Regions from separate parts of the Halomonas sp. THAF5a genome, predicted to be linked through region 2. Evidence: predicted binding sites of a transcription regulator. Region 2 holds the regulator's gene; the other holds the start of a gene.
The links. The regulator PhoB, encoded in region 2, activates phosphate uptake and scavenging genes when phosphate is short. The targets are predictions, from matches to a motif close to TGTCATANNNNTGTCANA.

Region 1 (14,815 bases), 610 kb from region 2:
CGAGAACGACGCCGGCCGGGTGGTGCGCCGGGCGGCGGACGCCGCCCCCGGGGAGCGCCTCGCGGCGCGCCTGGGCGAGGGACGCCTGGCGCTGGAGGTGCTCGAGACCCGCGACGACTGAGCGGGCACGGGCGGTCCGTGCGCCGCGAGACCGCCTTCATCGTCTAACGTTAAAACATCAAAGTACGAGAGAGACGCCGTCCGGCCGTTGTCGAGAGCCCCGCGAGCCCCGACAATGAGGAGAGGACCCGTACGGCCCGCCCTGCCGGCAAGACCGGCGGCGGGCCGGCAGCTTCACCCACCCAGAGAAGGGAGTTGCACCATGTCACTGCGCATCAACGACGTCGTACCCGATTTCGAGGCCGATACCAGCCAGGGCCCGATCCGCTTCCACGAGTGGATCGGCGACAGCTGGGCGATCCTGTTCTCGCATCCGAAGGACTTCACCCCGGTCTGCACCACCGAGTTCGGCGCCGTGGCCAAGCTCAACGCCGAGTGGCAGAAGCGCGGCACCAAGGTGATCGGCGTCTCCGTGGACGGCGTCGAGGACCACAAGAAGTGGACCAATGACATCGCGAGCTTCGCCGGCTGCGACGTCGGCTTCCCGATCATCGCCGACGAGGACCTCAAGGTCGCCAAGCTGTTCGACATGCTGCCGGCCGAGGCCTACCTGCCGGACGGCCGCACCCCGGCCGACAGCGCCACCGTGCGCACGGTGTTCATCATCGGTCCGGACAAGCAGCTCAAGCTCGCCATGACCTACCCGATGAACGTGGGCCGCAACTTCGCCGAGGTGCTGCGCGCCCTGGACGCCCTGCAGACCGCCGGCGCCAAGGGCGTGGCCACCCCGGCCGACTGGACCGTCGGCGAGGACGTGATCATCCCGCCGACGGTCTCCGATGAGGACGCCAAGGCGAAGTTCGGCGAGTACGAGACCGTCTTCCCCTACCTGCGCCGCACCAAGCTGCCCGAGTAAGGCGCGCGTTCACCCCGCAACGCAAGACCCCCTGCCGAGGCAGGGGGTCTTGCGTTGCGGGGTGACGGCGAGGCCAGCGGGGCGGTCGGCGGCCGACCGCCGGCGGCCCGGTGGTGCATGCCTTAGTGGTGCTCGGGCTGGCGGGAGGCGGGCTTGAAGGCGCCGGGCTCGAGCTCGTGGCGGGCCAGCAGCTTGTAGAAGTCGGTGCGATTGCGCCCGGCGATGCGCGCCGCCTGGGTGACGTTGCCCTCGGTGATCTTGAGCACCTTGACCAGGTAGCTGCGCTCGAAGCCGGCCCGGGCATCGTTGAAGGTGGGCATGGCGTTCTCCTCGGCGGCCAGCGCCTGGGCCACCAGCCCCTCCGGGATCATCGGCGAGGTGGTCAGGGCGACGCACTGCTCCACCACGTTGACCAGCTGGCGGACGTTGCCCGGCCAGGCGGAGGTGGCCAGCAGGTTGAGCGCCTCCGGCGAGAACCCCTTGACGAAGGGCTTGTGCCGCGCGGCGGCCTGGGCGACCAGGTGCTTGGCCAGCAGCGGCACGTCCTCGGCGCGCTCCTTGAGGGGCGGCAGGCGCAGGTTGACCACGTTGAGGCGGTAGTAGAGGTCCTCGCGGAACTCGCCCTCGTGCATGGCGCGATCCAGGTCGCGGTGGGTCGCCGAGATGATCCGCACGTCGATGGGCACCGAGGCGGTCGAGCCGAGTGGGCGGATCTGGCGCTCCTGGAGGGCGCGCAGCAGCTTGACCTGCAGGGTCATCGGCATGTCGCCGATCTCGTCGAGGAACAGGGTGCCGCCGTCGGCCGCCTGGAAGAGGCCGCGATGCTCGCTCACGGCCCCGGTGAAGGCGCCCTTGGCGTGGCCGAACAGCTCGCTCTCCAGGAGCTGCTCGGGAAGCGCCCCGCAGTTGATCGCCACGAAGGGCTTGTCGGCCCGGGGACTCGCCTTGTGAATGGCGCCGGCCAGCAGCTCCTTGCCGGAGCCCGAGGGGCCGGTGACCAGCACGCTGACGTCCGAGGCGGCAACCATGCGCGCCTGCTCGAGGATACGCTCCATCTCGGGGCTGCGGGTGATGATCGCCGAGCGCCAGGCGTCGTCGCCCTCGGTGGCGGCGGTCGAGGTCTGGGCCAGGGCGTCGTCGATGGCCGAGAAGAGCTCGTCGCGGTCGACCGGCTTGGTCAGGAAGCCGAACACGCCCTGGCGGGTGGCGCTCACCGCGTCGGGAATCGAGCCGTGGGCGGTGAGCAGGATCACCGGCAGCCCCGGCAGGCGGCGCTGGATCTCCTGGAAGAGCGCCAGGCCGTCCATCTCGTCCATGCGCAGATCGGAGAGCACCAGATCCGGACGCGCGACCTCCAGCCGCTTGAGGGCCTCGCGTCCGCTCTCGGCGGTGGTGACGCGGTAGCCGCGGCTCTCGAGCCGCATGCCCAGCAGTTTCAGCAGGCTGACATCGTCGTCCACCAGCAGGATATGCGCGCCATGATCGCCGGCGTGGGGCAGGCGTCCGGTCTGCTTCATGTCGTCTCTCCGAGGTTATTCACTCTGCTGTCGCAGGTTGATGTTCTGTTCGATGGCGGTGAGCTGCTCGAGCTTCTCGGCCATCGCCTCGAGCTCCTGGCCGAGCGCCTCCTTCTCCTGGGCGACGGCCTCGGCGGCGCGGCGCTGCTCGGCCAGCTGATCGGCCAGGCGTCGCCGCCCCTCCAGCTCGTTGAGCCAGTAGCGCAGCAGCGGCTGCAGCTCGGTCGGGGCGCTCGCCAGGTCGGCCTTGAAGAGCTCCGAGGCGCGATCCCACTGCGGCTCGCTGCCCCAGGCGAGCAGCACGGCGCGCGCCAGGCGGCTCTCCTTGTCCTCGCCGTCGAGGCGCAGCAGGGTGGCCTCCCGCCACGCCCGGTCGCCCCGCTGGGAGGTCAGGCCGAAGGCCACCCACTCGGGCAGCAGGCAGTCGTGGTCGTCGAAGTCCGGCAGCGCGTCGGTGCAGGCAAGCGCGCCCTTAGGGGGATTCGGCATCGCCACGCGGGCATCGGGCGCAAGCGCCTCGGGAAGATACTGACATCCGGTCAGCCACAGCGTGGTCAGACACAGCAGCCAGGGGCGTACGGTCATGACAGGTCCTTGGTAGCATCGTCATCCGCCAGGGCGGGTTGCGAGGTCGGGTCGCCCGAGTCGGGCGACGGGGTCGGCCAGGGCAGGGTGAGCCGGAAGCACACCGCCAGCCGCGGGTCGTCGACCAGCTCGAGTTGCCCCTCCTGGAGGCGAGCGCAGTCGGCGGCCACCGAGAGGCCGATGCCGGAGCCCTTGAGCGGGCCCTTGCGGCGCACTCGGCCCTGGTAGAAGGCGTCGAAGAGCCGGCCGCGATCCTCCTCGGCGATCGGCTCGCCGCTGTTGGCGACCTCGATCACCAGGCGGTCCGGCAGCGCGCGGGCGCGGATCTCGAGCTCGCCGCCATCCTCGCCGTAGGCCACGGCGTTGGAGATCAGGTTGTCGAGCACCCGGGCGGTGGCGGTGCCGTCGAGCGCCCAGGTCAGCGGGCCGTGGAAGCAGCTGACCCGCATCTCCTTGTTGTCGAGCGCCAGGCGGTGCTTGGCCAGCACCTCCTTGACCACGGTGGCGACGTCCAGCCGGACGATATCGAGCTGGCGGCTGTGCTTGAGCAGGTTGTAGTCGAGCAGCTGCTCGATCAGCTGCTGCAGCTCGCGCCCACTGGTGTCGATCAGATCGAGGATCTCGCGCTGGCGCGGCGTGACCTCGCCGGCCACGCCGTCGGCGAGCAGCGACGAGCCCTCCCGCACGCTGGCCAGCGGCGTCTTGAGCTCATGGGACATGTGGCGCAGGAACTGCTGCTTCTGGGCCTCCAGGTCGTCGAGCCGGGAGGCCAGCCAGTCCAGGCGCTCGCCGAGGGTGACCAGCTCCGCCGGCCCCTTGAGGGGCCGATGGTGGCGCTCGGTGTCGCCGCCCAGGCTGCCGATGCCGAGAATGCGCCGCTCGAGCTGGCGGATCGGCTGGATGATCAGCCGGGTGAACAGCAGCATCAGCACCAGGCTCGCAGAGACCAGCGCCGCGGTCTGCCACCAGAGGCGGATCTGCACGCCCTCGGCGCGCTCGCTGATGGTGTCGATGCGCTCATCGATCCGGCGGTTGGTGGCCTGGCGCATCGCCTCGGTATGCCGGGCGAAGGGCAGGAAGTCGTCGAGCCGCGCCTTGAACGCCTCCAGCGGCAGGTCGGGCAGCTCGGCGAGGTCGTCCAGCGCCCGCTCCAGCGCCGCCACGTTGGGGTCATCGGGCAGCAGCTGGCGCTGCTGGGCCAGCAGCTGCCGGAACTCGCTGAGGCGCTCGTCGAAGATCTCCAGCAGCCCCTCCTGCTCGACCACCGCGTACTGGCGGGCACCGCGCTCCATCTCCAGGGCCAGGGCACCCAGCGAGCGGGCGCGCCGCGTCTCGTCCACCGCCTGGCGGGCACTCTGGTCGGCCAGCCGCGAGAGCTCGGAGAGCGCCTGACCGGCCTGGATCATCAGCACCGCCAGCGGCAGCATCACCACCAGGAAGGCCAGCAGCACCAGCTGTAACAGCGAGCGCGGACGCCAGCGGCGCGTAACGGCTGTGGTCATGAAGAGCGTTCTTTGCAGGAGAGTAAAGGGAACCACCATCGTTCATCCCTTAGGATACCAGAGATCGGCCGGCCACCTCGCGATCGCAGGCCTCACCCGCAGGCGAAAAAAAGGGCCGGCTAGGCCGGCCCAATACGCAGGGAACTGAAGGGTCTGGCGAGACCACCGATCGACGACCTGGTCCGTCCATCGCTGAGCTCACCATGGGCCAGAGGGCCCTCGAAGCCATGGGAACGCCGTCTGCCACCAGGGGCCGGTCATTCTCATGCGGGCGGCCGACCGGCCACCCCGCCTCGTGCCTGGCGGCAGCGCCACGAGGGCGATGCCGCGCGATTCGATTCCCCCTGACGGGGGAGAGGCATCCTTGCCAGGGCATCCTTGCCCTCTCGATACCGATCCTTGCCTCTCGGCGGTACCGTCTCATCGCAACCTAAAGTCACACATCGCTTGGAGCAGACACTGGTCGCGTTCGGGAGGCCGGGCGCACAGGGTAGTGATGACGCGGCGCCCCCTCGGCAACCGGAAAACGGATCGAGCCGTATGATCCGCTTCCCTTGCTCACCCAACCTATTGCCAGGGACATGCCAGAAACACTGGCAACCCATTTAAATCAATAACTTGGAAAGACCATAAAACGGCATGGGCGAACGCAGGAGGCCCCAACGGGGAAAACCGGGGGTAAGCGCGGAGGATTTCGTCGCCAGATGGCGACGCCTTTCGCGTCGCTTCGCGAAAGTCACTTATTATCAGAGGGTTGCGGCGTTACCCAGCGGAGACGCTACGGCGCCGGGCGACGCCGTCCGGCGACAGCCCGGTCGCTCAGGCGAGGGTCTTGATCAGGATCTTGGACTTGCGGGCGTGGTTGTAGGTGTCGCGACGCAGGGTGGGCAGCGCCTCGATGTCGGCCAGGCGGAAGTCGTGCTCGAAGAACCAGTGGGTGGTATGGGTGGTCAGGGCGAACAGCGACGAGAGCCCGAGGCGGCGGGCGCGGCGCTCGATCTCGGCGAGCAGGCGCTCGCCGCGGGCGCCGCCCCGGTAGTCGTCGTGCACGGCCACGCAGGCCAGCTCGCCCATCTCCGCCTCGTCGAAGGCGTGCAGGGCGGCGCAGCCGATGATCATGCCGTCGCGGTCGATCACCAGGTAGTCGTCGATCTCGTACTCCAGCCGCTCGCGGGAGCGCGGCACCAGCATGCCCCGGGACTCCAGCGGCTCGAGCAGCTCCAGCAGCCCGCCGATGTCGCCGAGCTCCGCGGGGCGCAGCTGCTCGTAGCGGTGCTCGGTGATCATGGTGCCGACGCCGTCGCGGGTGAACAGCTCACCGAGCAGGGCATCGTGATCGTGCCAGGAGAGCAGGTGGGTGCGGGCGACCCCGTGGCGCGCCGCCGCACAGGCGGCGCCCAGGTGGCGGGCCAGCTCGCTGGCGGGATCCGCCTGGCGCAGCAGCGGCGCGGCCTCCGCCGGGGTCAGCTGGCGCTGCAGCCGGCCACCGGCATCGACCAGACCGCAGGCCTCGCCGAGCAGGATCAGCTTGTCGGCGCCGAGCGCCGTGGCGGCATGGTGCGCCACCTCGGCGGCGTCCAGGTCGAAGACCTCGCCGGTACTGGAGAAGCCCAGCGGCGGCAGCACCACCAGCGCGCCGCGCTCGAGCAGGCCCTCGACCGCCCGGTCGCGCACCCGGCGCACCTCGCCGCTGCGATCGAAGTCGACGCCGTCGCGCACCCCCAGCGGCTTGGCCATCACCAGGTTGCCGGAGACCACGGTCATCTCGATGCCGTGCAGGGGCGTATTGGGCAGCCCGGGGGAGAGTCGCGCCTCGAGCCACAGCCGCTGCTCGGCGGCGATACGCTCGACCCGCGCCATGATCGCCTCGTCGGCCACCCAGCGCCCGCGATGGCGGGTCGGCACGATGCCGTCCTCGTCGAGGGCCTGCTGCACCTGGGGACGAATGCCGAACACCACCACCAGCCGCACGCCCAGGGTGTGCAGCAGCGCCAGGTCCTGGATCAGCTGCTCGCCTCGGCCGCTCGCCATGGCCTCCCCCTCGATCAGGATGACGAAGGTGCGTCCCCGATGGGCGTTGATGTAGGGCGAGGAGTTGCGAAACCAGTCGACGAAGGGGAAACGAGTATCCAAGGCCGCGCTCCGGCAGCAGGTGAACGAGGGAGGGTCGGAACTACTATATCAGAGCCATAAATACGGCGGCACCGGCAAGCGGCCAAGCGGCCAAGCGGCCAAGCGGCCAAGCGGCCAAGCGGCCAAGCGGCCAAGCGGCCAAGCGCCAGCCTGGCATCAGCCGCGGCAAAAGAAACCCCGAAGGCCGAGGCCTTCGGGGTGGCTTGTCGCTCGGCGCGTGTCGCTCGGCGCTTAGCCGAACATGCCCTTCAGAGTGAAGAAGAACAGGATCGCGAGACCCGCGCCCGCCGGCAGCGTGATCAGCCACGACATGGCGATGGTGCCGATGACCCGCAGGTTGAGCGCCGCCATGCCGCGGGCCAGGCCCACGCCGAGCACCGCCCCGACCAGGGTATGGGTGGTGGAGATCGGCAGGCCGGTGCCCGAGGCCAGCACCACGGTGGTGGCGGCCGCCAGGGTGGCGGCGAAGCCGCGGCTCGGGGTCAGCTCGGTGATGCCGGTGCCCACGGTGGCGATGACCTTGTGGCCGTAGGTGACCAGGCCGACGACGATGCCGCCGCCGCCCAGCACCAGCACCCACCAGGGCACCAGGGCGGCGCCCTCGACCTTGCCGCCGGATTGCACCACGCTGATCACCGCCGCCAGCGGCCCCACGGCGTTGGCCACGTCGTTGGAGCCGTGGGCGAAGGCCATGGCGCAGGCGGTGAAGATCATCAGCACGCCGAAGACCCGCTCCACCCCGGTGAAGCCGAAGTGGTCGGCCTGGCGACTGGCGGCCTTGACGCGACGCTCCATGAACACGCCCAGCGCCGCGATCAGCAGGCCGGCGAGGATGGCGAGCAGCAGGCTGGTGCCGAAGCCGAGGTCCAGGCCGACGTGCTTGAGGCCCTTGGTGAGGGTCACCATGGTCACCGCGAAGCCGACCAGGAAGATGTACATCGGCACGTAGCGCTTGGCCGCGGCGAAGGGGTCCTGGGCCTCGAAGATCAGGTGCTGGACCGACTTGAAGAGCGTGAAGGCGATGGTGCCGGAGAGCAGCGGCGAGACCACCCAGCTGGCGGCGATGGTGCCCACCGCGCCCCAGTCCACCGCGGCGGCGCCGAGGCCCGCCACCGAGAAGCCGACGATGGCGCCGACGATGGAGTGGGTAGTGGAGACCGGCCAGCCCTTCATGGAGGCGACCAGCAGCCAGGTGGCCGCCGCGAGCAGCGCCGCCAGCATGCCGTAGACCAGCAGCTGGGGGTCCTCCTTCAGCAGCTCGGGATCGATGATGCCCTTGCGGATGGTGTTGGTGACCTCGCCGCCGGCGAGCCAGGCACCGAGAAACTCGAAGATCACGGCGATGATGATCGCCTGCTTGATGGTGATGGCTCGGGAGCCCACCGAGGTGCCCATGGCGTTGGCCACGTCGTTGGCGCCGACGCCCCAGGCCATGAAGAAGCCGAAGAGACAGGCGAGGATGATGAAGATCTCGCCGTGCTGCGCAATGATCGACATAGGGAGCGTTCCCTTGTTGCGGTCAGAAGAAGAGCGAAACAACGCAGCCCCGGGATCGCCGGGGCCGCCGCGTTCAGTTGGCCGTCATGATCTGCAGTCGGCTGCCGACGCGCTCGGCGCGGTCGGAGAGCTCGCCCACCCAGTCGATGATCTTGTAGAGGAACATCACGTCCACCGGCGGCAGGCGATCCTCGAGCTCGAAGAGCTGGCGGCGGATCGCCACCTGCTGGCTGTCGGCCTGCTGCTCGAGCACGTGCAGCTCGCGGATCAGCTTCTGCATCACGTCGGAGACGTTGCGGCCGAAGCCGGACTCGAGCAGATCCTTGAGCTCCTCGAGGGCGTGGCGCGCCTGGGCCACGCAGGCCACCGAGGTGCGCATGTAGTCGCGCATCGGCTGGGCCAGCTCCTCGGGCACCTGCATGCGACGCCCGAGCATGATGCCGGTGATGTCGCGGACCTTGTTGGCGATCTTGTCCTGCACGCTGATCAGGTCGAGCAGGTCGGAGCGCGAGACCGGCAGGAACATGGTGTTGGGCAGGTTGAGGCGCAGCTCGGTCTTGAGCTCATCGGCCTCGTGCTCGAGGCGGGTGATGGTCTCGCGATGCTGCTCGGCGGTGTCCCAGTCGCCTTCGAGGGTCGCTTCGAAGAAGGGCAGCAGCGCGTCGGCACAGGCGTTGGCCTTGACGATGTGGGCCAGCAGCGGATGGAATGGCGAGCGGCCGAACATCGCGGAGAAGGGATTGGATGTCACCATGGGCATCTATGAACCTGGAAAAATGGCGGCGTCAGTATAGTGACTGACACTGCCAGCGTCATGACAAATTCATCCAATATTCATCGAACCGAGGTGGCACTCCCGATGGCACACGAGATCGAACTCAAGCTCGCCCTGGGCGACACGGAGCACGAGGGCGCCGAGGCCCTGCGGCACCATCCGCGCCTGGTCGGAGTGACGCCGACCCTTGCCCAGCTGGGCAATACCTACTTCGACACCCCCGAGGGCGACCTGGAGGACGCGCGCATGGCGCTGCGCCTGCGCCGCGTCGACGGCCGCCTGCTGCAGACCCTGAAGACCCGCGGCCAGGGCGGCGGAGGACTCTCGACCCGCGGCGAGTGGGAGTGGGAGGTGCCGGGCCCCGGCCTCGACCTGGCGGGGCTCGCGGCCCTGCCGCCCCTGGCCGGGTGCGAGGCGGGCCTGCTCGAGCGCCTGGCGCCGCGCTTCGCCACCGATTTCGCCCGGGAGACCTGGTGGCTCGAGCACGCGGGGGCGACCATCGAGCTCGCCCTGGACATCGGCGAGATCCGGGCCGGCGAGCGGGTCGTGGCGATCCGCGAGCTGGAGCTCGAGCTCAAGGCGGGCGAGCCCGAGGCGCTCTGGTCGCTGGCCGAGGCCCTAGCCGACCGGGTCGCCCTGCGCCCCTCGGACACCAGCAAGGCGGCCCGCGGCGGCGCCCTGCTCGAGGGCGCGCGCGCCCTGCCCGAGGCCGCCTCCCCCGCCGGCTGGCTGCATCGCGCCACCGCGGCACTGGATGCCCTGGCGGACAGCAGCGACGAGGCCTGGCGGCGCGAGGCGCGCCGGGCCTTCCAACGGCTGGCGGAACTGGGCGATGATGCCGAGGGAGACGGCGACGCCCGCGCGCTCGCCGAGGCCCTCTCGGCCGAGCCCTGGCTGACCCCGGCCTTCGGGCGGCGCATGCTGCGCCTGGCCCGCCGGCTGCCGGGCGACGCCGAGCTGAGCTGAGCCGCGCCGCCCCCGCCCGACAGGCCCGGTTCGCCACCACAAGGACGACGCTCGTGAACTACCTCCCCAAGCCCGCGGGCGAAGGCTTGCGCACCCGGGTCTTCCAGATCATCTTCGAATCCGACACCCCGCTGGCCAAGGGCTTCGACATCGCCCTGATCGGGGCGATACTGGCCAGCGTACTGGTGGTGATGCTGGAGAGCATCGCGAGCCTGCGCGCCGGCCACGCGGCGCTCTTCTACTGGATCGAGTGGGGCTTCACCCTCGCCTTCACCCTCGAGCTCGCGGTGCGCCTCTACTGCCTCGAGCGCCCGCTGCAGTACCTCAAGAGCTTCTACGGCATCATCGACCTGGTGGCGATCCTGCCCACCTGGCTGGCCCTGGTGCTGCCCGGCGCCCAGTCGCTGGTGGTGGTGCGCCTGCTGCGCACCCTGCGCATCTTCCGGGTGCTGCGGCTGATGGAGTTCGTCGGCGAGGGGCGGCTGCTGGTCGACGCCCTCAAGCGCAGCGGCCACCAGATCTTCCTGTTCCTGTTCACCGTCTTCATGCTGGTGACCATCTTCGCCTCGCTCGTCTACCTGATCGAGCCCGAGGAGGCCGGCTTCACCAGCATCCCCAAGGCGATCTACTGGGCCGTGGTCACCCTGACCACGGTGGGCTACGGCGACATCACCCCGGTCACCCCGCTGGGCCAGGCGATCTCGGTGATGGTGATGCTGATCGGCTACTCGATCATCGCGGTGCCCACGGGGGTCTTCTCCGCCGAGGTGATCCGCTCGATCCGCGCCGACCGCTACTCCGACGAGGCCTGCCCGGGCTGCGGCCATGACCGCCACGAGCAGCGCGCCCGCTACTGCCTGCGCTGCGGCACCTGGCTGGACGAGGACACGCCCGACCCGCGCCTGGCCGAACAGGCCCGGACGGACACGGACGAGGAGGAGGACGACGGGACGTCGACGCCGCCGCGCTGAGCCGGCGGCGCCGTGGGGCCTGGCCGGGCGTCAGACCTGGAAGGGGGCGACGTCGCCGCGCCCCTCGCGCACCACGGTGGGCGGCAGGTCACGCAGGTCGATCACGCTGGTCGCCTCCAGGTGACAGGCGCCGCCGTCGATGATCAGGTCGAGATGGGCGCCGAAGCGCTCCCGGATCTCCTCGGCGTCGGTCATCGGCAGCTCCTCACCCACCGGGATCAGGGTCACGCTCATCAACGGCTCGCCCAGCGCCTCGAGCAGGGCCCGGGTGATCTGGTGGTCCGGCACCCGCACGCCGATGGAGCGGCGCTTGGGGTGCAGCAGCAGCCGCGGCACCTCGGTGGTGGCGTCGAGGATGAAGGTGTAGGCCCCGGGGGTGTGCGCCTTCAGCAGCCGGAAGACCGTGTTGTCCACCTTGGCGTAGGTGCCGATCTCGGAGAGATCCGAGCAGACCAGGGTGAAGTTGTGCTTGTCGTCCAGCGAGCGCAGCCACTTGATCTTCTCGATGGCCTTCTTGTCGCCCAGGTGGCAGCCCAGGGCATAGCCGGAGTCGGTCGGGTAGGCGATCACCCCGCCGCGGCGGATGATCTGGATCGCCTGGTCGATCAGGCGCTTCTGGGGATTGTCCGGGTGGATCTGGAAGAACTGGCTCATCGCGAGCTCCCTGTTCGGTGACCGGAAATGGCGTAGCGCCACGATACCACGCACCGCCGGACTCGGCCGCGCTCAGCCGGCGGTCGCGACGAGGCCAGCCAGGCGCGGGTGGGTCCAGACCGGTGGCGTGGCGGTGCGCGGCACCGGGCTCATGCTGCCCGGGGCCAGGTGGCCGCCGGGGAAGTGGAAGTCGCTGCCCACCGACCCGTAGAGATCGCGCTCCTGGAGCTGGCGCGCCAGGTCGCGGGTCACGTCGGGGTTCTGGAAGCCGCTGACCAGCTCCGCGGCCTGGCCGCCGGCGGCGGCGAAGTCGTCGAGCAGCAGCCCGCGCTTGCGCCGGGTCAGGCCGTGGCGCAGCGGATGGGCGAGCACCGCCACCCCGCCGGCGTCGAGGATCCAGGCCACCGCCGTGGCGAGAAAGGGCCAGTGGGCCTTGATGTCGCCGGCCTTGCCGTTGCCGAGGTGCTTCTTGAATGCGGTGCCGATGTCGGGCACCAGCCCCGCCGCGACCAGCGCCCGGGCGAAGTCGGGCCGCCCCAGCGGGCGCTCGCTCCCGGCCTGCTCCCGGGCCCGGGCCAGGGCGTCCGTCAGGCCGATCTTCTCGAGCCGCTCGGCGATGCGGAGGGAGCGCTGCTCCCGGGCCTCGGCCTGGGCGGCGAGCCCCGCCACCAAGTCGCCCTTCGGTCCCTCGGGCAGCAGGCCCACCACGTGGATGTTGATGCCGCGCCACTGGGTCGAGAGCTCGGTGCCGGGAATCAGGCCGATGCCCTGCTCGCGAGCGGCGGCCTGGGCCGCCTCGATGCCGTCCACGGTGTCGTGATCGGTCAGCGCCATCAGGGTCACGCCCTTGGCCCGGCACAGAGCTACCACCTCGGCCGGCGGCAGGGCGCCGTCGGAGGCCGTGGAGTGCATGTGCAGGTCGACGCTGTGGGGGTCGCCCTCGAATCGGGCGGGAGGTGCGGTCATGGGCATGACGCCGGCAGGTGACTTTGTCAGAATATCCCGACATGGTGCTCGCGCGGCCGGTGACGGTCAATGTCGAGGCCATCGGCCCCGCGGCGCGAGCCGCCCACCACCGAGGAAGAACCGCGATGCTCTACGCCATCATCAGTGAAGATGTGAACGACAGCCTGGAACGGCGCCTGGCCGCCCGTCCGGATCACCTGGCTCGCCTCGAGGCGCTGCGCGACGAGGGCCGCCTGGTGCTGGCCGGCCCGCACCCGGCCATCGACAGCAACGACCCGGGCGAGGCCGGCTTCACGGGGAGCCTGGTGGTCGCCGAGTTCGAGAGCCTCGAGAGCGCCCAGGCCTGGGCCGATGCCGACCCCTACATGATCGCCGGCGTCTACGCCCGGGCGACCGTGAAGCCGTTCAAGAAGGTCCTGCCCTGACCCTCGCCCACCGCTTGTCTTGTCCACAGCCGGTTTCCCACAGCTGCTGTGGACAAGCCTGTTGAAACGCCGCGGACGCCTTGCGCCAGCCCCGATGCCGGGCCGCCGCGGCGGCATCGATCAAACCTTGATCACCCCCTCTGCCCCGAGACCGGACCGACCGGAGCCCCGCCGTGACCGCTGCCCCCGACGCCCTGCCGCCGCTCGCCGGCCTTCAGACCGCCCGCCTCGACTGGCGCCAGGACGACAGCGGCGAGAGCGCCCCTCACTCCAGCGCCTTCGACGACGTCTATTTCTCGCGTCATGACGGCCGTGCCGAGACCGAGCACGTCTTCCTGGCCGCCAATCGCCTGCCCGAACGCTTCCGGGAGTGGCAGGCGACGCGCCCCTTCGTCATCGGCGAGACCGGCTTCGGCACCGGTCTCAACATGCTCTGCGCCTGGGCCTGCTTCGACGCCCACGCCCCGGCGGCGGCGCGGCTGCACCTGGTCTCCACCGAGAAGTTTCCGCTCGCCCGCGATGACCTGGCCCGGGCGCTCGCCGCCTGGCCGGACCTGGCCGAGCGCGCCGCCGCGCTGGTGGCCCAGTGGCCGGAGCCGGTGGCCGGCGTGCATCGCCTGTGGCTCGACCGCCGCGTGACCCTGGACCTGCACTTCGGCGACACCACCGAGCGCCTGGCGCTGCTCGACGGCGCCGTGGACGCCTGGTTCCTGGACGGCTTCGCGCCGTCGAAGAATCCCGAGATGTGGCACGACGCGCTGTTCGCCGCCATGGCCGCGCGCTCGCGCCCGGGCGCCACCTTCGCCACCTTCACCTGCGCCGGGGTGGTCAAGCGCGGCCTCAGGGCCGCCGGCTTCGCCTGGCGCAAGGTGCCGGGCTTCGGCCGCAAGCGCGAGATGCTGGCCGGCGAGATCGAGACGCCCCCGGCGGACGAACGCCGCCGCGCCACGCCCTGGTTCACGCCGCCCGCGGCGCGACCGGCCCGCCGCGTGGCGGTGATCGGCGCCGGACTCGCCGGCACCACCGTGGCCGCCGCCCTGGCCCGTCGCGGCGTGGCGGTGACGCTGATCGACCGCGAGGGCCCCGGCGCCGGCGCCTCGGGCAACGCCCAGGGCGCGCTCTACGTGAAGCTCGCCGCCGACACCAACCTGCAGAGCCGCGCCTACCTGGCCGGGCTGCTGCATGCCCGACGCTGGCTCGAGGCGCTGGACCCCGACCAGGCGCTGTGGTCGCCCGGCGGCGTGCTGCAGCTGGCCACCGGCGAGCGCGAGGCGCGCCGCCAGGCCCGCTTCCTGGCCAACCATCCGCTGCCGACGAGCGTGGTGCGCGGCGTCGACGCCGAGGAAGCCGGCCGGCTCGCCGGGCTCGACCTGCCCCACGGCGGGCTCGACTATCCCCTGGCCGGCTGGGTGCGTCCGGATGCGCTGTGCCGCCGGCTGGCGGCGAGCGACGGCGTGAGCGCCGTCCGGGGCGAGGTGCGCGGGCTCTCGCCCATCGCGGAAGAGGACGAGAACGGCGGCTGGCGGCTGACGCTGTCAGGCGACGATGGCGGGGGTAAAAACGAAGAGCACACGATTGAGGTCGATCAGGTGGTGATCGCCGCGGCGACCGCCTCCAACGGCTTCGATCAGACCGCCGCCCTGCCCCTGCAGCCGGTGCGCGGGCAGATCTCGCGGCTGACGCTGCCGCCAGGCGCCCCCGCGCCGGCGCGGGTGGTGTGCGCCGGCGGCTACGCCATGCCGCCGCTGAACGGCCAACTGACCTTCGGCGCCAGCTTCGCGCCCAACGACGCCGACGCCACCGCCCGCGAGGCCGATCACGCCTTCAACCTCGAGGAGCTCGAGCGCA
Region 2 (14,815 bases):
CAGCTGGCCCGCGGCTCCCGCGACGCCCTGCTGCCCTGGGAGAACGACAAGCCCACCGTGATGGCGCTGCGCGAGATCGCCGCCGGCAAGGTCGACGCCAGCGTGCTCGACGAGCCGGTCGAGGCCGCGCCGGTACGCGTGCGCCCCGAGTTCGAGCCGGGCAGCCACCCCGAGGAGTGATCCCGCTCCCGTCGACGCCTCCTCCGGGGCCATCACGCAACCTTCAGGGCGCGCCGCATGTTCACCATCGATGACCTGGCCGACCGACTCGGCGGCTACCTTCCCCAGGACGAGATCCAGCAGGTCAGGCGTGCCTTCTACTATGCCGAACAGGCCCACGACGGCCAGCGGCGCCGCTCCGGCGAGCCCTATGTGACCCACCCCCTGGCGGTCGCCAACATCCTCGCCAACATGCACATGGACCACCAGAGCCTGATGGCCGCCATGCTGCACGACGTGATCGAGGACACCGGCGTCGCCAAGCCGGCCCTGGCCCAGCAGTTCGGCGAGCCGGTGGCCGAGCTGGTCGACGGCGTCTCCAAGCTGACCCAGATCACCTTCGAGGACAAGGCGGTCGCCCAGGCGGAGAACTTCCAGAAGATGGTGCTGGCGATGTCCCGGGACATCCGGGTGATCATCGTCAAGCTCGCCGACCGGCTCCACAACATGCGTACCCTCGGCGCCCTACGCCCCGAGAAGAAGCGCCGCATCGCCCGCGAGACCCTGGAGATCTACGCCCGCATCGCCAGCCGGCTGGGCATCAACACCATCCGCGTCGAGCTCGAGGACCTCTCCTTCCAGGCCCTCTACCCGATGCGCGCCGAGCGCATCAAGCGCGCCGTCTCCAGCGCCCGGGGCCATCGCCGCTCGACGATCCGCCAGCTGCAGACCAGCCTGCAGCAGAGCCTCGATGACGAGGGGCTGACCGGCACGGTGATCGGCCGCCAGAAGCACCTGCTGTCGATCTATCGCAAGATGCGCGACCAGCGGAAGTCCTTCGCCGAGATCATGGACGTGTTCGGCTTTCGCATCATCACCGAGGACGTCGACAGCTGCTATCGCATCCTCGGCGTGGTGCACAACCTCTACAAGCCGGTGCCGGGGCGCTTCAAGGACTACATCGCCATCCCCAAGGCCAACGGCTACCAGAGCCTGCACACCACCCTGTTCGGCCGCGGCGGCATGCCCATCGAGGTGCAGATCCGTACCCGCGAGATGGAGGCCCTGGCCAACAACGGCGTCGCCGCGCACTGGCTCTACAAGGCCGGCCAGACCGACCACCCCATCGCCCAGGGCAGCCACGCCCGGGCCCGGGCCTGGGTCAGGGGGCTGCTCGAGATGCAGCGCCATGCCGGGGACTCGCTGGAGTTCATCGAACACGTCAAGAACGACCTCTTCCCCGACGATATCTACGTGTTCACGCCCAAGGGCGACATCATGGAGCTACCCCAGGGCGCCACGGTGATAGACTTCGCCTACAGCGTGCACACCGACATCGGCAACAGCTGCATCGCCTGCCGCATCGATCGCCACCTGGCCCCGCTCTCCACCCGGCTCGAGAGCGGCCAGACCCTGGAGATCATCACCGCCCCCGGCGCGCGCCCCAACCTGGCCTGGCTCAACTTCGTGATCACCGCCAAGGCGCGCTCGGCGATTCGCCACGCCCTCAAGCACCAGCAGCAGGCCGAGGCGGTCCAGCTGGGTCGCCGCCTGCTCAACAAGGCCCTGGCCCCCTTCGAGACCAGCCTCGAGGAGCTGCCCGAGGGCGTGCTCGCGCGCCTGCTCGAGGAGCACTCGCTGAGTAGCGAGGCACCGCTGCTGGAGTCGATCGGGCTCGGCTCCCGGGTCGCCCACGCGGTCGCTCGCCGGCTGGTCGCCCTGATGCAGGGCGAGCCCGACGCCTCCGGCGCCGCGGCCGCGGCGCCGGAGGCGCCCCACCAGCCGATCCTGATCAGCGGGGCCGAGGGCATGGTGATCAAGTTCGCCCGCTGCTGCCGGCCGCTGCCCGGCGACCCGGTGATCGGCCACCTCTCGGTGGGCAAGGGCCTCGTCGTGCACCGCGCCGAGTGCCGTAACCTGGGCGACCTGAAGGACGACCCCGACAAGCTGTTCGCCCTAGAGTGGTCCGCCGACATCGACGAGGACTTCCCCGCCGCCCTGCGCCTGGAGATGGCGAGCCGTCGCGGGCTGGTGGCAGAGCTCGCCGCCCTGATCACCGATGCGGGCGCCAACATCGAGCGCATCGACATCGAGGAGCGCGACGCGCGGCTGTCGATCGTCAACCTGATCCTGTCGGTGCGCAACCGCGTGCACCTGGCGCGCATCATCAAGCGCCTGCGCAACCTGTCCCACGTGGGCCGCATCACCCGACTCGGCAACTGATCCCGCCACGCCCCACCCGTCGCCGACGGCGGCGGGTGGGGCGTGGCGTTTCACGATACGCAGAACACCAACAACGTCATGAGGAGCATCACCATGAGCAACAAGGCCGTCATCAACACCGACCAGGCGCCCGCCGCCATCGGCCCCTACTCCCAGGCCATCAAGGCCGGCAACACCGTCTACATCTCCGGCCAGATCCCCCTCGACCCGGCCAGCATGGAGATCGTCTCCGACGACTTCGAGGCCCAGGCGCGCCAGGTCTTCACCAACCTTAAGGCCGTCTGCGAGGAGGCCGCCGGCACCCTGCAGGACGTGGTCAAGGTCAACCTCTACCTGGTCGACCTGGGCCAGTTCGCGGTGGTCAACCAGGTGATGGAGGAGTTCTTCCAGGCGCCCTTCCCGGCGCGGGCCGCGGTGGGCGTGAAGGCGCTGCCCAAGGGCGCCCTGGTCGAGGCGGAAGCCGTGATGGTCATCGGCGACTGATCGCCGCCTCCCCCCCGGCATGCGCCTCTTCCTGGCCCTGATGCCGCCGCCGGTCCTGCGCCGGCGGCTCGGTGAGCTCGCCGACCGGGCCCACGCCCGCCTGGGCGGACGCCGCGTCCCCGACGACAGCCTGCACCTGACCCTCGCCTTCCTCGGCGAGGTGCCGCAGGCGCAGGGCGAAGCGCTCGCGCGCTGGCTGGAAACACGGGAGATCCCGGCGGGGGAGTGGCGCCTGGACGCCTGGGGGGCCTTCCGCCGCCCGGGCATCGTCTGGGTGGGAAGCCGGGCGCCCGACCGGGCGCTGGCAGAACTCCAGGCCGCGCTCTGGAACGAGCTCGAGCAGCAGGGCATCGCGGGCCGGCCGTCACGCTTCATCCCCCACGTGACGCTGCTGCGCCGGGTCCCTCGCCTGGAGCGCGCCAAGCCGTCGCCGCCGGACCTCGTCTGGCCCTACCGGCGAGTGGCGCTGCTGCGCTCCTTCACCGACCGGGACCGCGCCCGCTATCAGATCCTCGCCCGGTCGCCGCTGGCCTGAACCCGGCGTCCCTGATCCGTCACCGGCGCCTCACGCCTTCACGGGCAGGAAGCCCCCCGCCTTCAGCACCTGGGCATAGCCCTCGCGAAAGCTCGGGTAGCGGAAGCGATAGCCGCTCTCGAGCAGTCGCGCGTTGTCGCAGCGCTTGCTGGCCCGCCGGCGCAGCGGCGACTGGATGGTCTCGGTGGCCTCGACCTTGAGCTGCGTCGCGAGCCAGGCCATCACCTCGTTGAGCGGCGCGGGCTCGCAGTCGCTGGCGAGATAGAGCGGCGCGAGCGGGGTACAGGCGAGGGACAGGCCGATCAGGTGCGCCAGCACCCCGGCACAGTCGTCGCGGTGGATGCGGTTGGAGTACATCACCGGGCTCGCCGGCGCGATGCGTCCCTCGCCGACCTGACGGATCAGGCGGTCGCGACCGGGGCCGTAGATGCCCGAGAAGCGCACCACCGTGCCGGGCAGGTCGTGGTCGATCAGCGCCTGCTCGGCCTCGCACATCAGGGTGCCGGAGAACCCGGAGGGTTCGGCGGGGCTCGTCTCGTCGACCACCTCGCCGTCGCGCTGGGCATAGACGCTGGTCGAGGAGACGAAGAACACCCGCTGCGGGGGGCGGTCACGGTCGGCGAACGCCTGGAGCATGGCCTTCAGGCCGTCGGGATAGGCGGCGCGATAGGCCTCCTCCTCGAAGCGATCGGCGCTGACCACGTAGACCAGGGTATCGGCGTCGGGCAGGCCTTCGAGCGTGGCCGGGTCGGCGAGATCGACCGCCACGGCCTCGAGGCCGCTGCCCTCGAGCGCCCGAGGGTGGCGACGGGCCCCGATCACGCGGTGCCCCGCCGCGAGCAGTTCGCGTCCCAGCGCCGTGCCGATGTCGCCGCAACCGAGAATCAGTGTCGTCGTCTTCACCTTTCCCTCACCCCCTGATAAAAAGTCCCTATTGGCATTATTGTGTCTCGTCCTGTCGGGCATGATCGCCTGAGACCGTCACCCGCTTTAGAAGAGGATGCCTGCCGGCACCACATGACTCTAACAGAACTCCGCTATATCGTGACACTGGCCCAGGAGCGCCACTTTGGACGCGCCGCGGAGCGCTGCTTCGTCTCCCAGCCGACCCTGTCGGTGGCCGTCAAGAAGCTCGAGGAGGAGCTCGGCGTGGCGCTGTTCGAGCGCTCGAAATCCACCGTCCAGGTCACCCCGATGGGGGAGAAGATCGTCGAGCAGGCCCAGCGCGTGCTGGAGCAGAGCAGCGTGATCAAGGAGCTGGCCACCGCCGGCCGCGACCAGCTGGCGAGCCCGCTGCGCATCGGCGCCATCTACACCATCGGCCCCTACCTCTTCCCCTACCTGATCCCGGAGCTCTCCCGCCAGGCGCCCCAGATGCCGCTCTACATCGAGGAGGGCTTCACCGGCAACCTGCGCCGCAAGCTCAGAAGCGGCGAGCTCGACGCCATCATCATCGCTCTGCCCTTCACCGAGACCGACGTGCTCACCAAGCCGCTCTACGAGGAGGCCTTCGAGGTGCTACTGCCGGCCGACCACCGCTGGGCGGAACGCGAGAGCATCGACAAGGAGGACCTGCTGGAGGAGCGCCTGCTGCTGCTCGGCGAGGGACACTGCTTCCGCGACCAGATCCTCGAGGCCTGCCCGGCGATCAGCCACCAGCTCAACAGTCCCTCCAACACCCTCACCGCCGAGGGCGGGTCGCTGGAGACCATCCGCCACATGGTGGCCTCGAAGCTCGGCATCACCGTGCTGCCAGGCTCGGCCATCGGCACCGGGCACTACGAGAGCGGCATGCTGATCAGCCGCCCCTTCACCGCCCCGTCGCCCTCGCGCACCGTGGCGATCGCCTGGCGCGCCAGCTTCCCGCGGCCGCGGGCCATCGATGCCGTCACCGACGCCATCGCCCACTGCCGACAGGTCGAGCTCGCCCCGGCATGAACGGCCTCGATGCCCCCGTCACGGACCTCAAGGGGGTCGGCGAGGCGCTGGCCGGCAAGCTCGCCCGGCTCGGCATCGAGCGCGTCGCCGACCTGCTGTTCCATCTCCCGCTGCGCTACCAGGACCGCACCCGCATCACCCCCATCGCCACCCTGAGCGCCGGTCACGAGGCGGTGGTGGAGGGCGAGGTGGTCGCCGGCGAGGTGGTGCATGGCCGCCGGCGCAGCCTGCTGGTGCGCCTGCGCGACGGCTCCGGCCTGCTCAGCCTGCGCTTCTTCCACTTCTCCCCGGCCCAGCAGCAGCAGTTCCAGGCCGGGGCCCGGGTGCGCGCCTTCGGCGAGGCCCGGGCCGGCGCCACCGGCCTCGAGCTCTACCACCCGGAGTATCGTCTGCTGGGCGGCGGCGAGGCCCCGGTGGAGGATCACCTGACGCCCATCTACCCGGCCACCGAGGGGCTCCACCAGACCCGCCTGCGGGCGCTGATCGACCAGGCCCTGGCGCGCCTGGACGCCGACCCCGAGGCCCTGCCGGACGGCATTCCCGAGTCGCTGCGCCAACGCTTCGCGCTGCCCGACCTGCACCACTGCCTGGACACCCTGCACCGGCCGCCGCCGGAGGCCGACCCCGAGCAGCTGGCCGGCGGCCACCACCCGGCCCGGCGCCGCCTGGCCCTGGAGGAGCTGCTCGCCCACCGGCTCAGCCTGCAGGAGGTGCGCCAGCGCATCCAGGAGGACGGCGCCCCGGCGCTGCACGGCGGCCGCGGCCTGCAGGCGCGCTTCCTGACCCAGCTGCCCTTCTCGCTGACCGGCGCCCAGCGCCGGGTGCTCGACGAACTGGCCGCCGACCTGGGACGCCAGGTGCCGATGCTGCGGCTGGTGCAGGGCGATGTCGGCTCGGGCAAGACGGTGGTCGCCGCCATGGCGGCGCTCTCGGCCATCGCCGCCGACTGCCAGGCGGCGATGATGGCACCCACCGAGATCCTCGCCGAGCAGCACTACCGCACCTTCCGTGCCTGGTTCGAGCCGCTGGGCATCGAGGTGGCCTGGCTCTCGGGCAAGCTCAAGGGCAAGGCGCGCCTGGACACCAAGGCCGCGATCCACGACGGCCGGGCGCGCATGGTGGTGGGCACCCACGCGCTCTTCCAGGGCGACGTGCACTTCCAGCGCCTGGGGCTCGCCATCATCGACGAGCAGCACCGCTTCGGCGTCCACCAGCGCCTGGCGCTGCGCGAGAAGGGCGAGGCCGGCGGCCTCACCCCCCACCAGCTGGTGATGACCGCCACGCCGATCCCCCGGACCCTGGCGATGAGCGCCTACGCCGACCTCGACGTCTCGGTGATCGACGAGCTGCCCCCCGGGCGCACCCCGGTGAAGACCGTGGTGATGCCCGACGAGCGCCGCCCCGAGGTGATGGCGCGCATCCGCCACGCCTGCGCCGAGGGGCGCCAGGCCTACTGGGTCTGCACCCTGATCGAGGAGTCCGAGGCGCTGCAGTGCCAGGCCGCCGAGGCGACCCGCGACGAGCTCGTCGAGACGCTGCCGGAGCTCGCCATCGGCCTGGTCCACGGGCGCATGAAGCCCGCCGAGAAGGCCGAGGTGATGGCGGCCTTCAAGGCCGGCGAGCTGGACCTGCTGGTCGCCACCACGGTGATCGAGGTCGGGGTCGACGTGCCCAACGCCAGCCTGATGATCATCGAGAATCCCGAGCGGCTGGGGCTCTCGCAGCTGCATCAGCTGCGCGGCCGGGTCGGGCGCGGCGCCGTGGAGAGCTTCTGCGTGCTGCTCTACCACCCGCCGCTCTCCGCGCACTCCCGGGAGCGGCTGGCGGTGATGCGCGAGACCACCGACGGCTTTCGCATCGCCGAGAAGGACCTGGAGATCCGCGGTCCCGGCGAGGTGCTGGGCACCCGCCAGACGGGGCTTGCGCAGATGAGGATCGCCGACCTGGAGCGCGACGCCGACCTGCTGGAGCGGGTCGCCCCCCTGGCCGAGGCCCTGCTGGCCAGTCACCCCGACGCCAGCCAACCGCTGATCCGCCGCTGGCTCGGCGAGCAGGCGGGGCGCTACGGGCAGGTCTGACAGCGGCAAGCGGCAGCATGAAACCGCCAAAGCAAAAGAAAACCCGAAGGACAAGGCCTTCGGGTTTTCTTTTAGCTCGGCGCTTGTAGCTCGGCGCTTACAGGTGCTTGAGCAGGCGCTGCAGCTGCTTCAGGTCGCCGGAGTCGCCGACCAGGCGCACGGTACCGGCCATCATGCCGTCGAGGAAGGCCTGCTGGGTGGGCCGCCTGAGCACCTTGAGTGCCGTGGCCTCATCCGCGAAACGCAGCTCCAGGTCGAGATCCACCGGCAGGCCCGGCCCGGAGCGGATGCCCTGCGGCGACATGCGGTAGTGCCGGGCGATGGCGAGGTCCTCGGTGGCGATGCCCCAGTCCAGCCCGCGCCGCTCGGCCAGCAGCTCGCGAAACCGCGCCCGGCGGCGCAGGGCGCGCTTGAGCAACAGCCCGAGCAGCCACAGCATCAGTCGCAGCTTCATATCGGCTCCGGGTCCGGAGGAGAAGGGGGAGGATCACGCGGCCCGCGGGCGAAGCGGGCCGCAGCGCCTTACTTGCCGACGGCGTCCTTGAGGCCCTTGCCTGGCTTGAAGGCGACGGTCTTGCTGGCCGGGATGGTCAGCGGCTGGCCGGTCTGGGGGTTCTTGCCGGTGCGGGCGGCACGCTCGCGCACGGTGAAGGTACCGAAGCCGATCAGCGACACGTCCTGTCCCTGCGATACGCTCCCGGTGATCTCGTCGAGAATGACGTTGAGCACCTGGCTGGCCTTGTCCTTGGATAGATCCGCACGCTCGGCAATCGCCGCGGCGAGTTCTGGCTTGCGCATACAGCCCTCCTGATATTGGCATCGAGATGCCGGCGTTCGTCGCCGACTGATTGATGATTTCATACGCGCCGTCAGCGCATCACGCGCCCATCTTCCATCGTGCAGGCGACGATGGTGCAGTGATCGTGTCCGCGGGATGCGAAACGCATCGCGCACTCGGCAGTGCCTCCAGTGCCGCGACCCGATGACCGCGAGAGGCCCGGTGGTTGACGCAACTAGCCTAGCAACGGCGGCGCGGCTCGCGCCAGTTCGACTTTCCGACGCACCGCGCGTCCTGTCAACGCAAAGCCGAGCAGCCGCCCCGTCTCGTCCTCGGCCAGCGCCGTCAGGTCGCGCCCCTCGCCCTCCAGGCGCCAGCGCGCCGGGCTCTCGGCCGGGGGGAGCGCCACCACCGGCAACAGCGGCGTCTTGACCAGTACCGGCCAGGGCCCGTAGGCCACCGGGGTGGGGGTGCCCGTCAGGGTCTTCGCCAGGGCCTTGGCGCTGGCCAGCAGCGGCTGGACGTACATGGCGTTGACCCCGTCGACGCAGGCCACGTCGCCCAGGGCATGGATGCCGGGCGCCGAGGTGGCCAGCCGGCGGTCTGTATGGATCCCCGCCTCGCCGACCCGGAGCCCGGCCGCCTCGGCGAGCGCGGTGCGCGGCGTGAGGCCGGTGGCCACCAGCACCAGATCGGCGGAGAGCGACGCGCCGTCGTCGAGCCCCACCGCGACGCCCTCGCCTTCGGCCGCGAGCCCGTCGACCGTGCGCTCGGTGTAAAGCCCCATGCCGGCCTCGCGGAAGGCCTCGCCCAGGGCGTGGCCCAGGGCCTCGGGCAGCAGCCGCGGCAGGGGCGCCGGTTCCGGGGCCACCAGCGCCACCGCATGGCCCCCCGCCGCGAGGTCGTTGGCGAACTCGCAGCCGACCAGGCCGACGCCGATCACCGCCACCCGCGCCGGACGGCCGAGCGCCGCCAGGGCCTCGTGGAAGGCGCGGTAGTCGTCCAGGTCGTTGACGCTGAAGACCCGCCCGGCGACGGCCTCGGGCACCCGGAAGGGCCAGGCCGGGGCCGCCCCGGTGGCCAGCACCAGCTCGCTCCAGGACAGGGTCTCGGCGCCGATGGTCAGGGTCCGGGCCGCGGGGTCGATCGCCTCGACCCGGGTGTGGGGGCGCACCACGGCCTCGAGCTCGTCGGCCACCTCTAGGGCCGAGCGCGCCGCCAGGCGTGCCGGGGGCAGACGCTTGGCGAAGCCGGTGGAGAGCAGCGGCTTGGAGTAGTCGTCGCCGCTGTCGGCGGTGATCAGGGTCATCGGTCGCGCGGGGTCGAGCTGGCGCAGCTGACGCAGCAGGCCGAGCCCCGCCATGCCGGAGCCGATGATGGTCAGGGGGGCGGTCATGGCACTCCTCGAGTCGGGGGCCGGGGCGGCCCGTCACGGAAAAGCGTGTCGACCCGCCATGGTACACTAGCCGCCCTCGAAATCGACGCGGAGAGACACGGTGAGCAACGGCTCGGCACGCGATCCACGCTGGCGCCCCCTGGCGGCGGCACGCCCCGCCATGAGTCCCGACTGGTGGCGCTGGGTGGCGTCCCGCGACTCGCTCACCGCCCGGCTGATCGCCGCCGGGGGCCGGCGGCCCTTCCGGGTCCGCCTGCTGGACCAGCGCCTCGGCCGCCCCCGCCGCGACGAGGCCCTGGCCCTGGGGCTACCCCTCGGGCGCCTGGCCTGGCTGCGCGAGGTGGCGCTCTGCCTGGACGCGCGCCCCTGGGTCATGGCCCGCTCGGTGGTGCCCCTGGATGGGCTGCACGGCCAGCGCCTCGACCGCCTGGGCGAACGCTCCCTGGGCCACTGGCTGTTTCGCCAGCCCGACCTGATCCGCGGGCCCCTGGAGGTCACCGCCGACCCGCTGCCCTTCGAGGCCGTCGACGGTCCCTGGGCGCGCCGCTCGGTGTTTCGCCACCGGCGCTTCGCGGTGCTGGTCCAGGAGTCCTTCCTGGCCACCATGGCGGATGACCTCGGGCTCCCTTCACGCTAGGCTCTGGTCCAGTTTCCGATGCCCCTATCAGGCGGCACCGGGGGCAAGCCGAACAGGAGGTCCTACGCCATGGATGGCGTCGGTAGCGTACAGGGAGGTATTCACAGCGCCTCCTGGTTGGTCCGACACTTCGGGGCTTGTCACCGGTTCAGCCCCACCCCAGACAGCTCAATGACTCTCATGAGGTAGAGATGGACCGTTCGCTGATGCGCCCCACAGGCCTGGCCCGGCTGCCCGACTTCCTGCACCTGACCCGGCTGGACCGCCCCATCGGCACCTGGCTGCTGATGTGGCCCACCCTGTGGGCCCTGTGGGTCGCCGCCGAGGGGCTACCCGGCCGCCGGGTGCTGCTGATCTTCATCGCCGGGGTCTACCTGATGCGCGCCGCCGGCTGCGTGGTCAACGACTACGCCGACCGTCACCTCGACGGCCACGTCAAGCGCACCAAACACCGCCCCCTGGCCACCGGGCGCATCGCCGAGGGGGAGGCCCAGGGGCTCTTCGCGATCCTGGTGATGGCCGCCTTCGTGCTGGTCTGCTTCACCAACCTCTTCACGGTGATGCTCTCGGTGGTGGGAGTGGCGCTGGCCGCCCTCTACCCCTTCATGAAGCGCTACACCCACCTGCCTCAGGTCTTTCTCGGCGCGGCCTTCTCCTGGGCAATCCCCATGGCGTTCGGCGCGGTGCTGGGCTCGGTCCCCCCGGTGGCCTGGCTGCTGTTCGCCGCCAACCTGGCCTGGACGGTGGCCTACGACACCGAGTACGCCATGGTCGACCGCGACGACGACCTGAAGATCGGCATCAAGTCCACCGCGGTGCTGTTCGGCCGCGCCGACCGGCTGATGATCGGCCTGCTGCAGGGCCTGACCCTGGCGCTGCTGGCCTGGGCCGGGGGGCTTCTTGGCCTGGGCGGCTTCTTCTGGCTGGGGCTCGCCGCCATGGCGGCGACCTTCGTGCACCAGCAGCGGCTGATCCGCGAGCGCGACCGCGAGCGCTGCTTCCAGGCCTTCCTCAACAATCACTGGTCGGGCCTTCTGGCCTTCGCCGGCATCGCCCTCTCGCTGTGGCCGGCGGGACCTGGCGGATGAGCAGGGCAGCCGAGCGGGCGACAGCCCCGGCCTGTCACGCTATTGTCATCATCAGGTGTTGTCATCGTCATCGACCTGCCATAGACCATGAGGCTTCGGGATGAGCGCCAAGACCGTACTGATCGTCGACGATGAGGCGCCGATCCGCGAGATGATCGCGGTGGCGCTGGAGATGGCCGACTATCGCGTCCTCGAGGCGGACAGTGCCCAGGCGGCCCACGCCATGGTGGTCGATCACCAGCCCGACCTGGTGCTGCTCGACTGGATGATGCCCGGCACCAGCGGCATCGAGCTGGCCCGTCGCCTCAAGCGTGACGAGGCCACCGCCGACCTGCCGATCATCATGCTCACCGCCAAGGGCGAGGAGGACAACAAGATCCAGGGGCTCGAGGCCGGGGCCGACGACTACATCACCAAGCCCTTCTCGCCCCGGGAGCTGGTGGCGCGGCTCAAGGCCGTGCTGCGCCGCGCCACTCCCCAGGGGGTCGAGGACGCGGTGGAGATCGACGGCCTGGTGCTCGACCCAGTCAGCCATCGGGTCAGCGTCGACGGCCGCTCGCTGGAGATGGGGCCCACCGAGTACCGCCTGCTGCAGTTCTTCATGACCCACCAGGAGCGCGCCTACACCCGCGGCCAGCTGCTCGACCAGGTATGGGGCGGCAACGTCTACGTCGAGGAGCGCACCGTGGACGTGCATATCCGCCGCCTGCGCAAGGCGCTGGGCGAGCCCCACCAGCAGCTGATCCAGACCGTCCGTGGCACCGGTTACCGGTTCTCCGCCAAGGGCTGACGTGGGTCGCCTGTGGAGACGCGAGGGCTGGCGCCTGGCGGCTCTGGTCACCCTCGGTGCCCTGCTCGGCTGGCCCTTCGCCGCCGTGCCGAGCGGCATCGCCGCCGGCATCGCCCTCTGCCTGGCCTTCCACCTGCGCCAGCTCCACGCCCTCTACCAGTGGTTGACCCACCGCCCCCAGGAGGAGCCCCCCGCCGCCAGCGGCCTGTGGGGGGAGCTCTTCGACCGCCTCTACCGCTACCAGAAGAGCCAGCGCCTCACCCAGCAGCGCCTGCGCGCGACCCTGCAGCGCATCCAGGAGTCCTCCGAGGCGATGCGCGACAGCGTGGTGATGCTCGACCGCCACGGCGACCTGGAGTGGTGGAACAGCGCCGCCGAGCAGATGCTCGGCTTCCAGCCCCAGCAGGACCGCGGCCAGCACATCACCAACCTGCTGCGCGATCCGCGCTTCGTCGACTACTTCCACGGCCGCGACTACCGTGAGCCGCTGACCCTGGCCTCGCCCATCGACGAGTCGCGGGTCCTGCAGTTCCAGATCACCCTCTACGGCGACGACGAGCGCCTGGTGATGGCCCGCGACATCACCCGCCTGCACCGCCTGGAGCAGATGCGCCGCGACTTCGTGGCCAACGTCTCCCACGAGCTGAGAACGCCCCTGACGGTGCTCGCCGGCTACCTGGAGACCTACACCGACATGGCCGAGGCGCTGCCGCCTCGGCTGGGCCGCGGCCTGGCGTCGATGCAGGCCCAGACCGAACGCATGCAGAACCTGGTCGACGACCTGCTGCTGCTGTCGCGCCTGGAGATCGACCGGGGCGGCCGCCACGACGGCCCGCTGGACATGGCGGCACTGCTCGAGGCGGTGCGCCGCGACGCCGAGGCGCTCTCCGGCGGGCACCACGTCATCTCGGTGGAGCAGACGGCGGCCGGCGCGCTGATCGGCGACGAGAAGGAGATCCGCAGCGCGCTCTCCAACCTCGCCTTCAATGCCGTGCGCTACTCGGGCGACGGCTGCCATATCGTGCTGCGCTGGCGCCCCCTGGGCGACGGCGCCTGCCTGGAGGTGCAGGACGACGGCGAGGGCATCGACCCGGTGCACCTGCCGCGCCTCACCGAGCGCTTCTACCGCGTCGACAAGGGCCGGAGCACCGCCACCGGCGGCACCGGCCTGGGGCTCGCCATCGTCAAGCACGTGCTGCTGCGCCACGACGCCCGCCTGGAGATCGACTCCCGCCCCGGCCGCGGCGCCACCTTCCGCTGCGTCTTCCCCGCCGGCCGCCTGCAGGCGGCGGCTCAGCGCGCCTGAGGCGTCGCGACGCTGTCCAGGCCGCGGTAGTGGCGGTCCCACATCAGCACGCCGGCGGCCACGGCGCCGGGCAGCAGGAAGAGGTTGGCCAGCGGTAGCCAGGTGATCAGGGTCACCCAGCCGCCGTAGGAGAGGGTCGGCCAGCGGCGGGCGGCGAGCCGGGCGCGCATGTCGCCAAAGCTGACCCTGTTGTTGTCCATCGGGTAGTCGAGGTAGGTGATGGCCATGACCCAGGCCGTGAAGGCCGCCCAAAGCAGCGGCGCGATCAGGTTGAGCACCGGGATCCAGCTCAGCACGAAGAGCAGCGCCATGCGCGGCAGGATATAGGCCAGCTTGACCAGCTCGCGGCCCATGGCGTCCACCGCGGTCTTCGCCAGGCCGCGGTCGTCAAGGGGTGGACGCCCGGTCGCCTCGACCTCGACCCGCGCCGCCAGGAAGCCGTAGAAGGGCGCGGCGATCAGGTGGGTCACCAGGGTGAAGGTGAAGAAGACGATCAGCGTAAGGCTCACCACGAACAGTGGCCAGATCAGCCAGGAGAGCCAGGAGAGCCACTCGGGCACCATGGCCATCCAGCCGTCGAGCCAGCCGCCGAAGTGCCCCAGCACGTAGCCGAGCATGGCGCCGTAGACCAGCAGGTTGACGAGTATCGGCAGGAAGACGTAGCGGCGCAGGCCGCGGGAGTAGACCAGGCGGGTGCCGCGGGTCAGCGCGGTCAGGGCATCGAGCATCCGGACAGTCCTCATCAAGCACGTGAAGGCCGCCGCCCGAGGGGCGGCGGCCTGCGCATTGAGGGTCAAGCGGGGAGCGAGGTCAAGACTTGCGCTCGAAGATGTCCTTGTCGAGGTCCTCGGGGTCGGTGTGGCGGATGTCGAGCCCCTTGACCAGGTAGACGACGTACTCGGCCAGGTTGTTGGCGTGATCGCCGATGCGCTCCAGGGCGCGCAGGATCCACATCACGCTGAGCACCGGCGAGATCGCGCGGGCGTCCTCCATCATGAAGGTCATCAGCGAGCGCATGGCGCTGCCGTACTCGTTGTCGACCTCGTCGTCCTCGTGGACCAGCTTGAGGGCCAGGTCGGTGTCGAGGCGGGCGAAGGAGGTCAGGGCGTCGCGCACCATGCGGCGCACGTGCTCGCTGATCATGCGCACCTCGACGAAGCCGCGGTTGCCGCTGTCGGACTCGATCAGGTCGATGGCGTTGCGGGCGATCTTGCTCGCCTCGTCGCCGATGCGCTCCAGGTCGGAGGCGGCGCGGATCACCGCCAGCACCAGGCGCAGGTCCGAGGCGGTGGGCTGGCGCCGCGCCAGCACCTGGGTGCACTCCTCGTCGATCTTGATCTGCATGTCGTTGACGGCACGGTCGTTGTCGACCACCCGCTGGCCGAGCTCGGAGTCGCGGTCGAG

Region 1: FIU83_RS02475 (CYTH domain-containing protein) is a predicted target of PhoB. The motif match lies at 9,013-9,030, and genes of this name have one in related genera.

The regions. Positions count from the first base shown of each region.
Region 1 is NZ_CP045417.1:548,237-563,051, reverse strand. It holds gene xseA (exodeoxyribonuclease VII large subunit) at 1-121, shown strand, start outside; gene FIU83_RS02510 (peroxiredoxin) at 323-976, shown strand; gene glrR (two-component system response regulator GlrR) at 1,099-2,493, opposite strand; gene FIU83_RS02500 (hypothetical protein) at 2,509-3,078, opposite strand; gene FIU83_RS02495 (sensor histidine kinase KdpD) at 3,075-4,580, opposite strand; gene argA (amino-acid N-acetyltransferase) at 5,400-6,713, opposite strand; gene FIU83_RS02485 (inorganic phosphate transporter) at 6,945-8,210, opposite strand; gene FIU83_RS02480 (TIGR00153 family protein) at 8,284-8,964, opposite strand; gene FIU83_RS02475 (CYTH domain-containing protein) at 9,070-9,951, shown strand; gene FIU83_RS02470 (ion transporter) at 10,005-10,922, shown strand; gene FIU83_RS02465 (L-threonylcarbamoyladenylate synthase) at 10,953-11,576, opposite strand; gene FIU83_RS02460 (PHP domain-containing protein) at 11,649-12,548, opposite strand; gene FIU83_RS02455 (YciI family protein) at 12,668-12,967, shown strand; gene mnmC (bifunctional tRNA (5-methylaminomethyl-2-thiouridine)(34)-methyltransferase MnmD/FAD-dependent 5-carboxymethylaminomethyl-2-thiouridine(34) oxidoreductase MnmC) at 13,141-14,815, shown strand, end outside.
Region 2 is NZ_CP045417.1:3,741,000-3,755,814, forward strand. It holds gene rpoZ (DNA-directed RNA polymerase subunit omega) at 1-180, shown strand, start outside; gene FIU83_RS17090 (bifunctional (p)ppGpp synthetase/guanosine-3',5'-bis(diphosphate) 3'-pyrophosphohydrolase) at 238-2,382, shown strand; gene FIU83_RS17095 (RidA family protein) at 2,476-2,865, shown strand; gene thpR (RNA 2',3'-cyclic phosphodiesterase) at 2,885-3,400, shown strand; gene FIU83_RS17105 (SDR family oxidoreductase) at 3,431-4,303, opposite strand; gene FIU83_RS17110 (hydrogen peroxide-inducible genes activator) at 4,418-5,338, shown strand; gene recG (ATP-dependent DNA helicase RecG) at 5,335-7,416, shown strand; gene FIU83_RS17120 (hypothetical protein) at 7,514-7,870, opposite strand; gene FIU83_RS17125 (HU family DNA-binding protein) at 7,939-8,214, opposite strand; gene FIU83_RS17130 (FAD-dependent oxidoreductase) at 8,430-9,590, opposite strand; gene FIU83_RS17135 (chorismate lyase) at 9,751-10,227, shown strand; gene ubiA (4-hydroxybenzoate octaprenyltransferase) at 10,419-11,315, shown strand; gene phoB (phosphate regulon transcriptional regulator PhoB) at 11,416-12,105, shown strand; gene phoR (phosphate regulon sensor histidine kinase PhoR) at 12,107-13,411, shown strand; gene cysZ (sulfate transporter CysZ) at 13,399-14,139, opposite strand; gene phoU (phosphate signaling complex protein PhoU) at 14,222-14,815, opposite strand, start outside.